Linked DNA regions of Teredinibacter purpureus. The protein of the gene in region 2 interacts with the protein of the main gene of each other region in a pairwise test. Links are inferred from orthologs where the notes say so. Each region holds a gene or a part of one and is shown on either strand. Other genes may lie near its edges.

Region 1 (5,146 bases), 660 kb from region 2 along the record:
CAACTATTGCACCGAACTATGGCACACCTAACCACGAAACATCAACTCCATATGCATTTTGGATACGGATTATAGTCTTTTTTATTCTTAATTTCGTAAATTTGACCAACAGCCTGCAGGCTATGAAACCGCCATCAAAGGCTTTACATAGGATATAGGCGCTTCTTCATCATCTTCAAAGGTCACCACTTCCCACGCGTCTTTCTGTTTGATCAACTCTCTAAGCGACTTATTGTTCAAACCATGACCGGACTTAAACGCTTTAAATTCGCCTATTAAGCTGGTGCCCAGCAGATAAAGATCGCCGATAGCATCGAGAACCTTATGCTTTACAAACTCATCTTCATAGCGCAAACCATCATCGTTTAAAATTCGATACTTATCGACCACAATAGCGTTATCGACACTTCCACCTTTGGCGAGCCCTTTGGAGCGTAAATATTCTATTTCATGCATAAAACCGAAAGTACGTGCACGTGAAACTTCTTTAACGAACGATGTGCTTGAAAAATCTACGGTAGCATCTAATTTACGCCCTTTGAACACAGGGTGATCAAATTCAATTGCAAAAGTAACCTTAAAACCATTAAAAGGTAGGAAAGCGGCTTCTTTATCGCCGTCTCTCACAACTACCTTTTTCTTAATACGTATAAACTTCTTAGGGGCAGCCTGCTCTTGGATACCCGCGGACTGAATTAGAAATACAAATGGGCCCGCACTGCCGTCCATAATAGGTACTTCGTCAGCACTCACTTCAATAATGGCGTTGTCGATACCGAGCCCGGCCATTGCAGAAAGTAAATGTTCAACGGTAGAGACGCGAACGTCACCATTTACTAACGTAGTAGAAAGTGTGGTGTCCCCTACATTTTCAGCCTTAGCTTCAATCTCTACAACGGGACTTAAATCCACTCGTCGAAAGACGATACCAGCATCAATCGGTGCGGGACGCAGGGTTAAATACACCTTTTGTCCTGTGTGTAGACCAACACCGGTCGCTCTGATTTCATTTTTCAGTGTTCGTTGCTTTATCATTCAATCGTGTCTCAAAGGTAGGCTGGAAAGCGGCGCGCATAATAACAGAACGCATACGCCAAACCAACCTATCTGACCATTATTTAACCAATATTGACCGCTACTATTCATACTTTTGTTCAGGGGTAATCTCGATAATACCGATCCAAGCTCGAGCGATATAAAAAGACTCTATTTCAGACTATTGAGAGCCCATTCGGTTCAGCGTGAACCTCTCTCCTGAACGATGTTGAGGTTACCACTTTTGCTAGATCAAACGTCGTATTACGTCAAATTTTGAGCGCTAACGCGCCAAATTAAGATAAATTAGGCCCGTCATTATATCTTCAATCGACTTCACACCTTCAAACTACTTCAAACATAGAGCGCACGTCAGATAACGTCCTATAGTGCGCAGCCATGGGGGAACCCCATGGCTGCTGCAAGTTTGAGCCTGTTGAGGCAGCCACATCCATGTGTTCTCCGGCATCGCCGAAGAAGAGCGGGGAACTCACCGCCACACATCACATTTATTACATCACATTCAGCTGAGCCATACTCTCTCGCATAAAACGAAAAATTAGTCAGCTTGGCGACGAAGAAATGCTGGAATATCGAGATATTCCAAATCTTTTTCCTGTGGTTCCACTTCCGGCGCTACCTTGGTCTGCTGTGTATTTCGAATAATAGTAGGACGATCCAATTCACTATAATTCGGACGGCCGTCAGCTGTGCGCGTGTTATCAATTACCACTTTTGTAGGTGGTGCTTGTTGAACTCGCTCACCTGCGCCTAACCCGGTTGCAACAACCGTTACGCGCAACTCGTTCGACATATCTGGGTCAATTACAGTACCCACTACAACCGTTGCATCGCCGGACGCAAATTCTTCAATCGTATCACCCACCTCTGTGAATTCGCCCAAGGAAAGATCCATACCCGCTGTAATATTAACTAGAATTCCCCGCGCACCCTGCAAATTAACATCTTCCAATAGTGGACTGCGCACTGCGGCTTCTGCGGCTTCTCGCGCACGGTTTTCACCGGTCGAGCTGCCACTTCCCATCATTGCCATACCCATTTCAGACATTACCGTGCGAACATCGGCAAAATCCACGTTGATCATACCAGGCCGAATAATCAAATCTGCTATGCCTTGCACTGCGCCTAACAACACATCATTCGCAGCTTTAAACGCATCAAGAAGTGTCGTAGCTTTACCCAATACAGCCAAAAGCTTTTCGTTAGGTATCGTGATCAGTGAGTCAACGCGATCTTGTAATTGCTTAATACCCTCATCTGCGATCGCCATGCGCTTGCGCCCTTCAAACGGAAACGGCTTGGTTACAACCGCAACCGTTAGAATACCGAGTTCTTTAGCAATTTCCGCGACAACGGGAGCACCACCCGTACCAGTACCACCGCCCATACCGGCCGTAATGAACACCATGTCAGCGCCTTCCAGCACCTCGATAATACGTTCACGATCTTCAAGCGCGGCCTCGCGGCCGATCTGTGGATTTGCGCCTGCGCCAAGGCCCTTGGTAATGCAATGGCCAAGCTGTAAAACCGTTCTTGCATCAACATCTTTCAAAGCTTGAGCGTCAGTGTTTGCACATATAAATTCAACGCCATCTACAGCGTTTGTAATCATATGCTTTACAGCGTTACCGCCGCCGCCGCCAACACCTACAACTTTGATAACCGCGTTCTGCGGAATACTATCAACTAATTCAAACATAAGAGTTCCCCTCTTTATCCCCTTGATTTTGACTACCATTAATGCAACGTCAATTTCGCTGCATCAAATTTCTAAATTACAAGTTTCGTTGAAACCAAGATTTCAACCGACTAATAAAACTTTCACCCTGCTCGGCACCGTATACACTCTCGCCATTTTGATGCATACCGTAAATGAGCAAACCTACGCCGGTCGAGTAAATAGGATTATCAACAATATCTTTCAGCCCACTAATATTAGTGGGTGCCCCTAACCGTACGGGCATATGAAATATTTCTTCTGCTAACTCAATAACACCTTCCATTTTTGAGGTGCCACCCGTTAAAACAATACCTGCTGCAACTAAATGCTCAAACCCACTGCGACGCAACTCTGACTGCACGAGTGTAAACAGTTCGTCATAACGCGGTTCTACCACTTCAGCGAGGGCTTGCCTGGACAAGTTTCGTGCAGGCCTATCGCCAACACTAGGTACTTTTATTGTTTCTTCGGCTCCAGTTAATTTTGCAAGTGCACAAGCATACTTTATCTTAATTTCTTCTGCGTATTGCGTGGGTGTTCGCAATGCCATTGCAATATCATTCGTCACTTGGTCTCCCGCTATAGGGATTACACCCGTATGGCGAATAGCGCCTTCGGTAAAGATTGCGATATCCGTAGTACCGCCTCCAATATCGACCAAGCACACTCCCAATTCTTTTTCATCTTCTGTTAGTACGGAATAAGCTGATGCTAACTGCTCTAGGATGACGTCTTCAACTTCTAAGCCACAACGGCGAATACATTTTTCAATATTCTGAGCCGCATTTACGGCACAGGTCACTAGATGAACCTTCGCTTCCAAGCGAACACCCGACATTCCTAGCGGCTCTTTAACACCTTCTTGCTCATCAATTAAATATTCCTGCGGCAATATATGTAAAATTTTCTGGTCCGCAGGTATAGCAACCGCTTGGGCTGCGTCGATGACTCGATCAAGATCTTGTGCGAACACTTCCCGATCTTTGATCGCAACAATGCCGTGAGAGTTAAGGCTACGAATATGGCTACCCGCAATACCAACGTAGACAGAGTGAATTTCACACCCAGCCATTAACTCAGCTTCTTCAATCGCGCGCTGAATAGATTGCACCGTCGATTCAATATTGACGACCACGCCTTTTTTCATACCGACAGATTTATGCGAACCAATTCCTACAACCGATAGTTCTGTTTCGGCTGATATTTCCCCTACAATCGCAACTACCTTGGATGTCCCTATATCCAGGCCAACAATCATGCGTCCCCCGCTCGAATGTGCCATTTAATTACCCGCCGTTTATTTTAATTTGTTCACCGTCTGCTGCTCGAATATGCCTATCGGGACTTTTTTAGTCTAGTCGCCAGGCCACTGCCATGCCGCTTTCGTAACGCATATCGACCCGTTTTACGCGACCTATGTCGGGCTGCAAATTTGTATCGTATACCAATAAGAAATTGCGTAACTTGGTCAACACATCATATTGGCCAAATACTATTTCAATTCCGTTTTTCAAACTAATAGACCACGCCATTGTTTCATCTACATTCACGCCCGTAAGCACCAATTTTCGACTTGCAAACAGTTCAGTCATTTCCAAATAAGTGCGCGTAATGGCCAAACTCTCGTTTAAAGGCCCAGCTAAACGAGGCAAATGGCTCAACGAAACATTCTCGTCAATAACTATTACTGCACCCTCGTTGCTAATAAACGCATCATCAGCCCAACGGGCTATCGGTTTTTCTTCATTCACTTCAATCAACAAACCATCTGGCCAACTGCGCTGAACACTCGCCGATTTAACCCAAGGCTCTATCTGTAATCGCAACTGTAAATCAACCAAATTAACATCAACGAAGTTACTGCTAATTTGGTCCATTACCATCTTTTGAATATTCTTCTGGGATAAGTACGTAAATTCTCCCTTGACGACAATATTCGCAACGGGCTTGTTAACCAAGGATTGAAACTTGCTATACAGCTCTTTCCAATTCACAAAATAGAATACAAAACCACTGAACCCTATAAAAAAACAAAACCTCAAAAAACGCATGCTACGCGGATAAATAGCGCCACTACTGCTATCACCCTTTGACTTTTTTACAGCACCTTTGACCGAATCGCTTGCTGCGCGACGTGGCTTAAGCGTACGCTCACGCTTTACTCCTCGCTTTCGATCTAAAGACATACACCGCCCAAAATACCGTTACCATTATTGTCTCGTCGCTAATCCAGCGTTAGCGTCAATATTTCCGTTACCAAACGGCTAAAATCTATTCCTTCGGCCTTGGCTGCCATTGGCACCAAACTATGATCGGTCATGCCGGGAACAGTGTTCACCTCTAAGAGATAAAACGCTCCACACTCATCTT
Region 2 (5,063 bases):
CGAAGGGTTTTGCGGCTAGGAGAAGGGTGAATCGCAAATGGCTGGCCATTTAACGTAACGTCTACTGCCCGCGCATTGCCCAACATCACTTCAAACGGGGCCTCGCCAAAAAGCTGCAGATTATCCCCTTTCAGCTTCGCTTCCGCAAACAATACCTTGCCTGTAGTATCCGAGACTTTGACCCAGCATTCATCTATGAACGTTAAGACGAGTAAATCGGTAGTTTCTGAGCCCCCGATGACACTGCTGGTAGAACTATCGAGTAGCGCTTGATCTGAAGGCGCTTCAGGCAAAACTACTGACGAATCCGCTAAAGGTGGTATAGCGTGATCAAACTCAGCGGCTTCACTATCTACACTATCAACGGTTACCTCTGCCTTCTCTACTGGTAGATCGACCAGCGGCTCTTGAGTATTAGCGCCACTCGATAACGGCAAAGATTCTGATGTTGCTACAGGGCTAGGTAAAAAGAGTGTGGCCCCAACCCATACAAGCAGCAATGCCGCCACCGCAATAAAACCCGGCAGCTTGTTTAATTTACCAAGCAAACTTGTTTCTACACTTACCGCTTGCTGGACAGGCCCACTACCATGAGGCCTGCTGGCAACGGATTTGGCTACACAGCTTACGCCGTCCTCCGCTCCTATTTCAGCTCGTAGGTTGAATGCTATAACTAGATCATCCGATTCAATATCGAGAATCTTCGCTATTTTACGGATGTAGCCGGTCACAAAGGTGTCCCCACCCAACCCTTCATAACAATCATTTTCTAAATCAGACAGCTTCCACGCGGGAATAAGCGTGTCGGTTGCGATATCCGCTAGTTCAACTGATTTGCTCTCACGCATCAATTTGAGCGCTGCGCCCGGCTTAGCCTGCTCTAGAAGCTGATGATACTCAGCCGATAATTCAATTTCGGAGTCGATGCCTATCATGTTTGAAGTCTTATTTATCTCTAGCCATACACTCGGCTCTAGTTTTGCTCAACAAAGCGCTTGTAATCCAAATATTCTTGCGAGTAAGGGTACAGGTTTTTAAGCGCCAATGCATAGCTTGCTTCTTTATCTTTATTACCAAAAATACGCTCTATACGTATTCCCAACCATAAGCTACGAGGCACTTGCCGCGTAAGGCTGGCAAACTGATCCAAATAGCGTTTAGAGCTCGCATAATCTCGTTCCGAAAACGCCACGTCGGCCAGTTCGAGGGACGCCTGCGATAAACGGTCGTTTAAATTCAAGCTATGCTCAAAAGCGGCTTTTGCTCGTACTGCATCACCTAATTTTAACGCACACAGCCCCGCATTCAGCAAGGCCTCTGCTCGGCCCGGATACGCATAATCAGAGCCTGCCGATTCAAACATTTTTTTTGCTTCTTTTAACCGTTTTTGGTCATAAAGCAATCGTCCGTAACTAAATTCTATGCTCGCCCGAGAAAAATCGGCACGATTGCGCAAGGCCTTCTTAAAGTTGGCTTCGGCTTCTTCTAGCTCGCCGTTCATTTGGTGCAACAACCCCAAACCAAGATAAGCCTCCGCTGATTTCTTATCCAACGCCAAGGCCTTACTAAAGGATCTCATTGCGCCTTCGCGCTTATCTTGTTGGAGGTAGGTCATCCCCAACTTAATATTGGCCTCCAAGGCCTCATGCTTATCGCGCTTAGGCTTTGGGTTTTCAATAGTTGTGACGCAGCCACTCAAGCCGCAAACAAAAATAAAGCCTAGCAATACTGCTTTGCCCGAAAACTCCCAGCATTTCGTCACGCACTACTCCCTTATAATTTCTCAGCTATTGTTTAGTCATCGATCATTTTAACGGGAATCACCCCGTCTTCAGCTTTCATTAGCGCGGCATGATCTAACCTATAACGCTGACTGCGTTTTGTTCTATCCTGAACCTGCCCAGCCAATTGACCGCATGCTGCGTCAATATCTTCACCACGCGTGGTACGCACTGTTGTGGTATACCCAGCTTCAATCAAAATAGTTTGAAAGCGGCGAATAGCGTTATTACTGGCGCGCTTATAATTAGACAGTGAAAAAGGGTTGAAAGGAATCAAATTGATCTTAACAGGCACGTCTTTTAGTAATTCTGCTAGCTCGTACGCATGTTCTGGCCGATCGTTGAGCTGATCAATGAGAGTATATTCGATCGTGATTTTACGTCGAGTATCCGGCACGCCCTCGATATACCGCTTTGCAGAGTCAAGCAACTGGGCAATAGGGTATTTTTTATTCAGTGGCACCAGCTGGTTACGCAGCTCATCATTAGGGGCATGTAACGAGATTGCTAAACACGCATCAGTATACTGACCCAGGCGGTCTAGAGCAGGCACAACACCCGAGGTACTCAAGGTAACGCGACGCTTTGAAATACAGTATGCGTTGTCATCCATCATTAGCTGCATTGAATCTACAACATTATCAAAATTCAATAATGGCTCGCCCATTCCCATCATGACGACATTCGTCACTCGCCGATCGCCACGTACAGGCTCTTCTTGTAACTGCCCAAACGATTTAGCCGCAATCCATACTTGGCCTATAATCTCGGCGGCAGTAAGGTCTCTATTGAAGCCTTGCTTGCCGGTTGCACAAAAACTGCAATCTAACGAGCAGCCAACCTGAGAAGACACACACAGCGTGCCACGGTCTCCTTCGGGAATAAAGACAGCCTCAATTGCATTGCCACCGCCAACTCTCACCAAAAATTTACGCGTGCCGTCGGCGGAGTCGAGTTGCTGAATAACCTCAGGAACACTTATGACCGCTATAGACGCTAGCTTTTCACGGAGCACTTTACTGATATTGCTCATTTGCTGGAAGTCTGTGACTCCGAGCTGATGAACCCACTTTAATATTTGGGTCGCGCGAAATTTCTTTTCGCCCAAAGACTCAAAAAACGCCTCGAGGCGCCCTTGTGTCATTCCCATCAGATTAATTTTATCGGGTGTTTCGGCTGTACTTTGTACAACAGGAACTGAAGATTGCTCACTACTCACTAATGGATATACCTCAGATTACACCCGCTTTATCGCGGGCATATTTCGTCTTCTTTAAAGAAGTAATTAATTTCACGCACTGCCGATGTTGAACTATCGGAGCCATGCACAGCATTTTCGCCCTTCAAAGTAGCGAAATCTTTACGAATGGTACCCTCCGCCGCCTCTGAAGGGTCGGTAGCTCCCATAATCTCGCGGTTTAATGCAATCGCGCTTTCGCCTTCTAAGACTTGTACAAACGTCGGTCCAGACGTCATAAATTCTACCAATTCGCCGAAAAATGGCTTTTCTTTATGCTCTGCATAAAAACCGCCGGCAATCTCATCGTCCATATGGATTAATCTTGCAGCAACAATTTTTAAGCCTGCCGCCTCAAATCGCATATAAATCTGGCCAATTACATTATTTTTTACTGCATTTGGCTTGATCATGGATAAAGTTCTTTCTATCGCCATCCTTAATTCTCCTTAATATACTCTCTACTCAATACTCCCTGCACCAATATCGAAGGGAGCGTTAAAGCCTCTAGACAGTGAAATTATACGCAGATCACACCCAAAATAGTATGTATCGCATCAAATCGAACACGTCAGCGCAGCGTTACAGCCTATCGCCAAGATCACTCGCCGCTCGAGAATCAGTTGACTCACCCATCCGTAAGCGTATGGTCTGCGTATAAATACTACCATCTCAAAATGGTTATGAAATTCTACTTAGCAGCTTTTTGCAGGGAAATACCTTACATGACAAGATTACAACGTCTCTTTTTCGCGCTAACACTGAGCATAGCACCCAGCGTTAGCGCGGCCGATGCCCCCCAAGCTGAGCAAAGCTGCCCTGCTCTTTTCGACCACGCCTTTAAAAAACTACACAGCAATGACACCTTAAACCTATGCGATCTCTATACCGGCAAGCCCATGATATTAATCAATACAGCGAGCCACTGCGGCTACACCCGCCAGTTTAAAGGCCTAGAAGCTCTCTACCAAAAATACAAAAAGGAAGGTGTCGAATTAGTCGGTTTTGCATCAGACGACTTTAAGCAAGCAGCAAAAAGCGAAATGGAAGCCGCTTCTATTTGCTATAAAAACTATGGGGTGACATTCAGTATGATTGCCCCTACACACGTTCGAGGCGACGATGCTAACGAGGTTTTCACACGGTTAAATCGTCAGGCTGGCAAGCCCAGCTGGAATTTCAACAAATATCTAGTGTCAGCCGACGGCTCACAGATACAACGCTTTGGTAGCAATACCGAACCTACAGATTCAGCTTTAGAAAAAGCACTGATTAAAGCACTTTAAACCACAACAGAGTGCTTTATAACCGCCAAAACCTCTCCGCAAATGGGCAGAGGTTTTTAAGGTAAACCGTATTAATTAGCGGCTTCGAAACGAATACGCTCTACCATCGATTTAAGCCCGTTCCCTCGCGTTGGGCTTAAATGTTTAAGCAAGCCGAGCTGCTCAAAATACGCATTAATATCAAACGCCAAAATATCCTCAACGCTTTTACCGTTATAGGCGGCCATAACCAAGCCAAGTAAGCCCTTTACGATAAACGCATCACTATCGGCTTGAAACCACATACAGCCATCAATGATTTCGGAATCGATCCACACCTGACTTTGACACCCTTTCACCAAATGCGCATCGTCTTTCTTAGCGTCTTCCATAGCCGGCAATTCTTTACCTAAATCGATAATATATTTATAGCGATCCTCCCAACCATCAAAAAAGCTAAGGGTATCTACAATATCTTCGACCGTTATAGCGCTACCAAAAGGATTTTTCTGCAAGAGTGTCATCAAAAAAACATTCCCGTTTCAAGTTGCGCTTCCTCAGACATCATATCCCTATGCCATGGAGGGTCGAAAATAAGGGATACTCTAACGTCGGTAACGTTCGGCACCATACCCACTCGATATTTCACATCGCCTACAAGCACTGGCCCCATACCACAGGCGGGCGCCGTTAATGTCATATCGATAGAAACACTCTTTGTCTCTTTATCAATTGAAACATTATAAATTAAACCCAAACTGCGTAAATTAACGGGAATTT
Region 3 (5,159 bases), 1.9 Mb from region 2 along the record:
TGCCATGGAACTCTGGAATTATGATGATCGTATATGGGCTGAAGAAGCTTGGAAGCAATGGTACAGCTGGGCGATAAGAAGCCGCCTCAATCCTATAAAATCGGTAGCTAAAAGCATAAAGAAGAATCTATGGGGGATAATAAACGCCATCGTAAATAAAAAGAATAATGCTGGTGCAGAAAGTATAAATAGCAGCATAAAAATGCTAAAAGTAAAAGCGAAAGGTTTTAGGCATAAGGCCCGTTTTAAGGCTGCAATTTTATTTCATCTCGGCGGGCTGGACCTGATGCCAGAAATCTAGCCACCCGAATAGGGGAAGGCCCTTTAATATACAGTGTTGTTTTTCTTGGTTCAAGCGGTGGTGTGGGTGTTCGAGAAACTGAGCGCTCAATCTTAACTAAGCGCCGCCCGCTTTCAATACATAATTTTTTGGTATTCGGAGAAAACAAAAAAAATCACTCAACCATTGGAGGGTATGGTCATCTGAAAATTATTGAACGTTTGTGTGTATTTAAAGTGCCAACCAAAGAAGGTGGCGTTAGCTGATACATAGTCGCGAAATACAGCGAAACTGATCTTCCGTTAGATCACGATAATGTTTAACGTTTTCGCGTATAGCGGTCTTGTTCTCTGTCTCAGACAATTGCAATTGTAAAAATAATGCCTTGAGATGATTGGCTGTAAAGGTATTTATATTCAAGCCATATTTTTCTTGTTCCATTTCTTTTAGTAGTTCAGCATATTTATAGTGATGGGCGAGCGCTACGACTGGGATGTTTTGCATTAAAGCAAAGACAACGCCATGAAAGCGGCTGGCAAAAACAAAGTCTACGTTGCCAATGTTGTGGTAAACGTCTCGATAGGTTTCGGTTTTGGGGCGGAATAGCTTTTCCGCAATATTTTCTCTTGGGTGTAGCTGGGTAATTATGTCGTCTATGGTTGGGTTATCCATATCGATATTGTTGGGTATAAAGTGTAGGTTATGGCCTTGCTCAAGTAACCAATCGCAAAATAAGGCTAGCTCATGGGTATATCGGTTATAGGCTGCGGCGTTTGGGGTGCACCAACTTCTGGGGTCGCCGAAGGAAATGGGGTTTATGCACACGGCTGCTGGCGAGGTCGATACGGCTAGCGCTTTAACCCGCTCGTCTATTTGCACGGAGAATGCCATATCGGGTACCCACTGTGCCCCAATGACACCCCAGCCAATGATTTTTTCGAGTGTATTGGCGTCCCGAAAAGATTTGTAATGTGCAAGTTTTATGGCCCAAGTACAAAAAAGGCGGGAGGCCTTGTGGGTTATAGCGCCCGCTCCAACGCTCATAAAAGCAATTTTGCATCCTGTAAGGCGAGCAATCAAGCACCATCTAAATAACGCGAAAGGGTATCGCCACGCGCCTCCCCATTCATCATTTAGCTGACCAGAGCCGGCGATAACTAGAAGGTCGATTTTGCGTAAATGTTTGAAAATGGTAAGGCAAAAATAAGTTTCTTGTAATAAATTAAACAGGAAGTGAGCGGTAAAGGCTAATGCTTTAAGTGTTTTGAACAGAATGGGGAAAGATTTGATGGTGACAATTACGCGATCACGTAATGAGGCAATAGTAAACTGGAATAAGCGCGGTGTGGGTGGATCGCTGTTGGTTGGGGTGTAATCTGTATTCTGTATATATTTCCTGAATATGGAAATGGCATCTATTCCGTGTCGTTTATGTACGTTAACCGGTTGCTGACAAATGCCAATAATATGGGCATTGGGGCGGCAGCGTTTTAAACCAGCGATAGTTGCATCAGCAACCATCGCGTCTCCCATATTGCCGAAACCGTAGGTTCCGAAAATGCCTATAGTGAGAGGGGTTTCATTTACAGTATCCATAATAGTGCTTACTAAGAGTGGCTTGTAGAAAAAACATGTGGTAATCCGAAGTCTAACAAGCGGCGAGTGTAGCACCTTGATAAGTCAACTAGGGTTTTATAAAGTCACAAAAGAAGATTATTTGTTAGGTTAATTATTTATTGCGCTCGGGGAGCGTTATAACCTGTAAACATAAGCGCAATAATGGAGCGTAGTACGTTGTATTATTGAAGATGATAACGAGAAACCTTAACCACTAGGCAGCGTTCTAGTTATAGGTTTATTCGTTTCTACGCGGGCTAAAATGAAAGAGAATATAGAGGATTTAGCGGTGAGCTGTTCGCGCGCCAGCCCCTGTAGTATTCAAGGTGTATGATACCTAAGGTGAAAGACTGGCAGCGCGATAGAGAAGGGGCTTAAAGAGGGGGCTTAATCAGTATTTTTCTTGCGTCGCAAGGGGGAGGAGCCATCGCCCAGTGGCGCCACTACGCGGTCTTTTGGCGATTTTCTTATTTTTGCGGGTTTAGCGGAGGCCGATTTTTTTGCTGCTACTTTCTTGGCGTTCTTACCCGCGACTGTTTTTAATTTCTTTTTCTTGGTACCGGCCGCTTTGCCCGATGATTTTAGTTTCTTGGGGCCTGTATAGTCAGCCTCTAGGCCTTTTACCTTGCGTGGCTCTAAGCGAATTTTTAAATAGCGCTCTATGCTAGACATTGCATTCCAATCTTTGGCGTTAACCAAGGTAATGGCGAGCCCTGCTTTGTCGGCGCGCCCGGTGCGCCCTACTCTATGAACGTGTTCGTCGCCCGAGAAGGCGATGGTGAAATTTACGACCAAGTCTACGTCGTGAATATCCAGGCCACGGGCCGCGACATCGGTAGCGACGAGCACTTGAATTTTGCCGTCTCTAAAACGGTTTAATACTTGTTTTCGATCACTTTGCGCCACTTCCCCGTGTATATATTCCGAGATCAATTTTTTAGCTCGCAAAATGTTACTGACTTTCTGACATTGCAGGCGCGTTGCGCAAAAAACGATAACGCGTTCGGCGTTTTCTTCTTGTATTAACTGCGCAATTAATTGTTCTTTATGGCGGTCGTCGTCGGCGAGTACACGCTGCTGGGTAATGTTGTCGTGGCCACTTTGGAGGCTATCAATTTGTATGCGGATCGGGTCTGACATGTGCTCGGTTATGCTGCCAATACCTTTGTGTTTTAGGGTGGCCGAAAATAATAGGTTTTGACGCGCGGGGTTGCAGGCCTCCGAGATGGTAGCCATGGCGTCCTTGAACCCCATGTCGAGCATGCGGTCGGATTCATCCAACACTAACATTTCAATATCGGAAAAATCGATATTGTTGTTCTTGATATGTTCAACGAGGCGGCCGGGTGTGGCAACCAGTACCTCGGGGTTACGGCGTAGTGTAGAAACCTGATGCCGGTATGATTCACCACCCATTACAATGCCAATTTTAAGGTGCGTGAAGGTGGCAAATTGCGCGAACGCTTTGGCCGTTTGCAGTGCCAATTCGCGGGTAGGCACTAATATTAAGGCGCGGGTAGAGGAGTGCGGTTGTGGGTTATGCAAAAAACGGTGGAGCATGGGCAGTATGAACGCGGCGCTTTTTCCGCTACCGGTGCGGGACGAGACCATGAGATCGCGGCCTGTAAGCGCGGCGGGGATACTCTTAGCCTGTACATCGGTGGGTTCGGTAAACTCAAGTTTATCCAAGGCCCTACCAATAGAAGGGTGTAGGCCAAGCTCGGTGAATTCACTCATAGGGTGGGACTACTTTCGCTGGTGTCTATAAGTGCCGCGTAGGCGGTTTTAAAAGCGGCTTCTTGAAACATTTTAAGTCCGGTGTCGGCAAATAATATGGGTAAAGGTTTTAGCTTTAGCAGCTCTTTTATACGTGTAGCGGAAATAAGGCTAACGGAAAGGCCTTCTATAAGCTGAATGGCGGCTTCTAGCTTAAAGCCGTCGGCGCCACCGGCGAATTTGCCTTTTTTCATGCGCTCTTTAATCACGATTTTTTCTATACGGTAGTCTTCAACGAGTTTGGCCAAAGTTGCTTGGAAGGCCAGCAGGCCTTCGGCGGTATCGGCATCGCTGAGTACGAGGCTGCGAGCGCGACAATCGCCAATTTCAAACAGGCCGTTATTACTGCTGAGTAGGCAGATAACCGCCTCTTTACCTTTTATTTCGATTCCGCACACTTTCATAATTAAACCTTTGATTTTGGCCGAGGGGTTAGCGCGCTGTGCGCACGACACCGCAAATAGGAGGATATTGCGCGCATAATACAGAATCCACTGGGGTTTAGCATTGAAGGGATGCGTTTGATGCGGCTGGCCTTGCTTGGCAACAGGGATGACGTGGCCAAGATTACGGTCAGTATAGGAGAGTGGGCGTGTTAAGCGCTGCGATTAAGTGGTTACCCGATAGATTTTGATGATAGTCGTGGGGAAGCGTTGTGCGCCTGCGCCACCTCGGTGATGGGTTACAGCGTAAGCAAGGTGGTTGCAAGCGTACCGCGTTTTAAGGGCGCAGCGTGGCGCGAATTGCCGCCATTGGCGCCCCGTATAAATCGGTACGGCTGCGATCCGGCGCTATCGCTTGTTTGGTAATGATATTTTCCGGGGCGAGAGCATAGCGCTTGGCGAGCAGGCCTAACAAATTCGTTAATGCGTCGAGTTGGGCGTGAGGGTAGTGAGGGCCTACGGCGGGGTGATCGGAGGCGAGTCGCATCCAGTTATCACCGTCAGCGCTGGAGAGGTGAACGAGGCCGATGCCAATCGACACCGCATTGAGATCGTGCTCACCGTTCCACTGGCTACGCCCCGCGTGCCATGCAATATTGTGTTCTTCAATCATCTTTTCTACGGTGCCGTCCACGCCAATAATGTAATGGTAAGAGGCCTCTGCCTTTGGTTTTACCATCATATTTTTAAGTGCCCGCATGGAAGGTGTTTCGGAATCGGTAATGATAATATAGCGAATATCCCGCGGCGCAACGGGGATGGTAAAGTTAGACGTTTCGCCGGTTGTGTGAGTGATGGCCGGAGTGGCCGTTGGCATCGTCTCCGATTTCAATTCATCAATGGTGTTGTCGTCGAGTTTAACGGCGGCGTGAGCGTTTATATTTTGAATAGCCCATGCGCGCAGGTTTTGTGTTTCGGGGCGTGCCTCTTCCGTTAGAATATCGACGGATATTTCCACATATTTTAACGCTAGCTCCCGGTCTTTTAGTGTTTTCTCTATAGATTGACCAGTAAAGAAAATAACCGTAGGGATGATGATGCTT

Evidence for each region.
Region 1: the proteins of rlmN (region 2) and ftsZ interact in binary tests that used the Escherichia coli proteins (3 or more experiments, as listed by UniProt). The link is inferred for Teredinibacter purpureus from one-to-one orthologs.
Region 3: the proteins of rlmN (region 2) and H5647_RS04390 interact in binary tests that used the Escherichia coli proteins (3 or more experiments, as listed by UniProt). The link is inferred for Teredinibacter purpureus from one-to-one orthologs.

What each region holds. Positions count from the first base shown.
Region 1 is NZ_CP060092.1:2,245,459-2,250,604, reverse strand. The notes cover bases 676-3,613. They hold ftsZ (cell division protein FtsZ), read right to left. Parts: upstream 2,756-3,613; coding sequence 1,595-2,755; downstream 676-1,594. Other genes in these bases: ftsA (cell division protein FtsA), read right to left, coding at 2,832-3,613; lpxC (UDP-3-O-acyl-N-acetylglucosamine deacetylase), read right to left, coding at 676-1,035. In the rest of the region: more of lpxC, read right to left, coding at 121-675; more of ftsA, read right to left, coding at 3,614-4,058; H5647_RS09720 (cell division protein FtsQ/DivIB), read right to left, coding at 4,126-4,962; H5647_RS09715 (D-alanine--D-alanine ligase), read right to left, coding at 5,001-5,146. UniProt on the Escherichia coli protein: Essential cell division protein that forms a contractile ring structure (Z ring) at the future cell division site. The regulation of the ring assembly controls the timing and the location of cell division.
Region 2 is NZ_CP060092.1:2,902,072-2,907,134, reverse strand. Bases 898-3,752 are described here. They hold rlmN (23S rRNA (adenine(2503)-C(2))-methyltransferase RlmN), read right to left. Parts: upstream 3,001-3,752; coding sequence 1,795-3,000; downstream 898-1,794. Other genes in these bases: H5647_RS12760 (glutathione peroxidase), read left to right, coding at 3,744-3,752; ndk (nucleoside-diphosphate kinase), read right to left, coding at 3,030-3,455; pilW (type IV pilus biogenesis/stability protein PilW), read right to left, coding at 974-1,762; H5647_RS12780 (helix-turn-helix domain-containing protein), read right to left, coding at 898-935. Outside these bases: more of H5647_RS12780, read right to left, coding at 1-897; more of H5647_RS12760, read left to right, coding at 3,753-4,304; H5647_RS12755 (SufE family protein), read right to left, coding at 4,376-4,807; putative Fe-S cluster assembly protein SufT, read right to left, coding at 4,807-5,063.
Region 3 is NZ_CP060092.1:1,014,079-1,019,237, forward strand. What follows is about bases 1,460-4,410. They hold H5647_RS04390 (DEAD/DEAH box helicase), read right to left. Parts: upstream 3,635-4,410; coding sequence 2,285-3,634; downstream 1,460-2,284. Other genes in these bases: H5647_RS04385 (polysaccharide pyruvyl transferase family protein), read right to left, coding at 1,460-1,876; H5647_RS04395 (DUF3010 family protein), read right to left, coding at 3,631-4,077; H5647_RS04400 (N-acetylmuramoyl-L-alanine amidase), read right to left, coding at 4,394-4,410. Also shown: H5647_RS04380 (ISL3 family transposase), read left to right, coding at 1-301; more of H5647_RS04385, read right to left, coding at 539-1,459; more of H5647_RS04400, read right to left, coding at 4,411-5,159. UniProt on the Escherichia coli protein: DEAD-box RNA helicase involved in the assembly of the 50S ribosomal subunit at low temperature. Exhibits RNA-stimulated ATP hydrolysis and RNA unwinding activity. Acts before DeaD.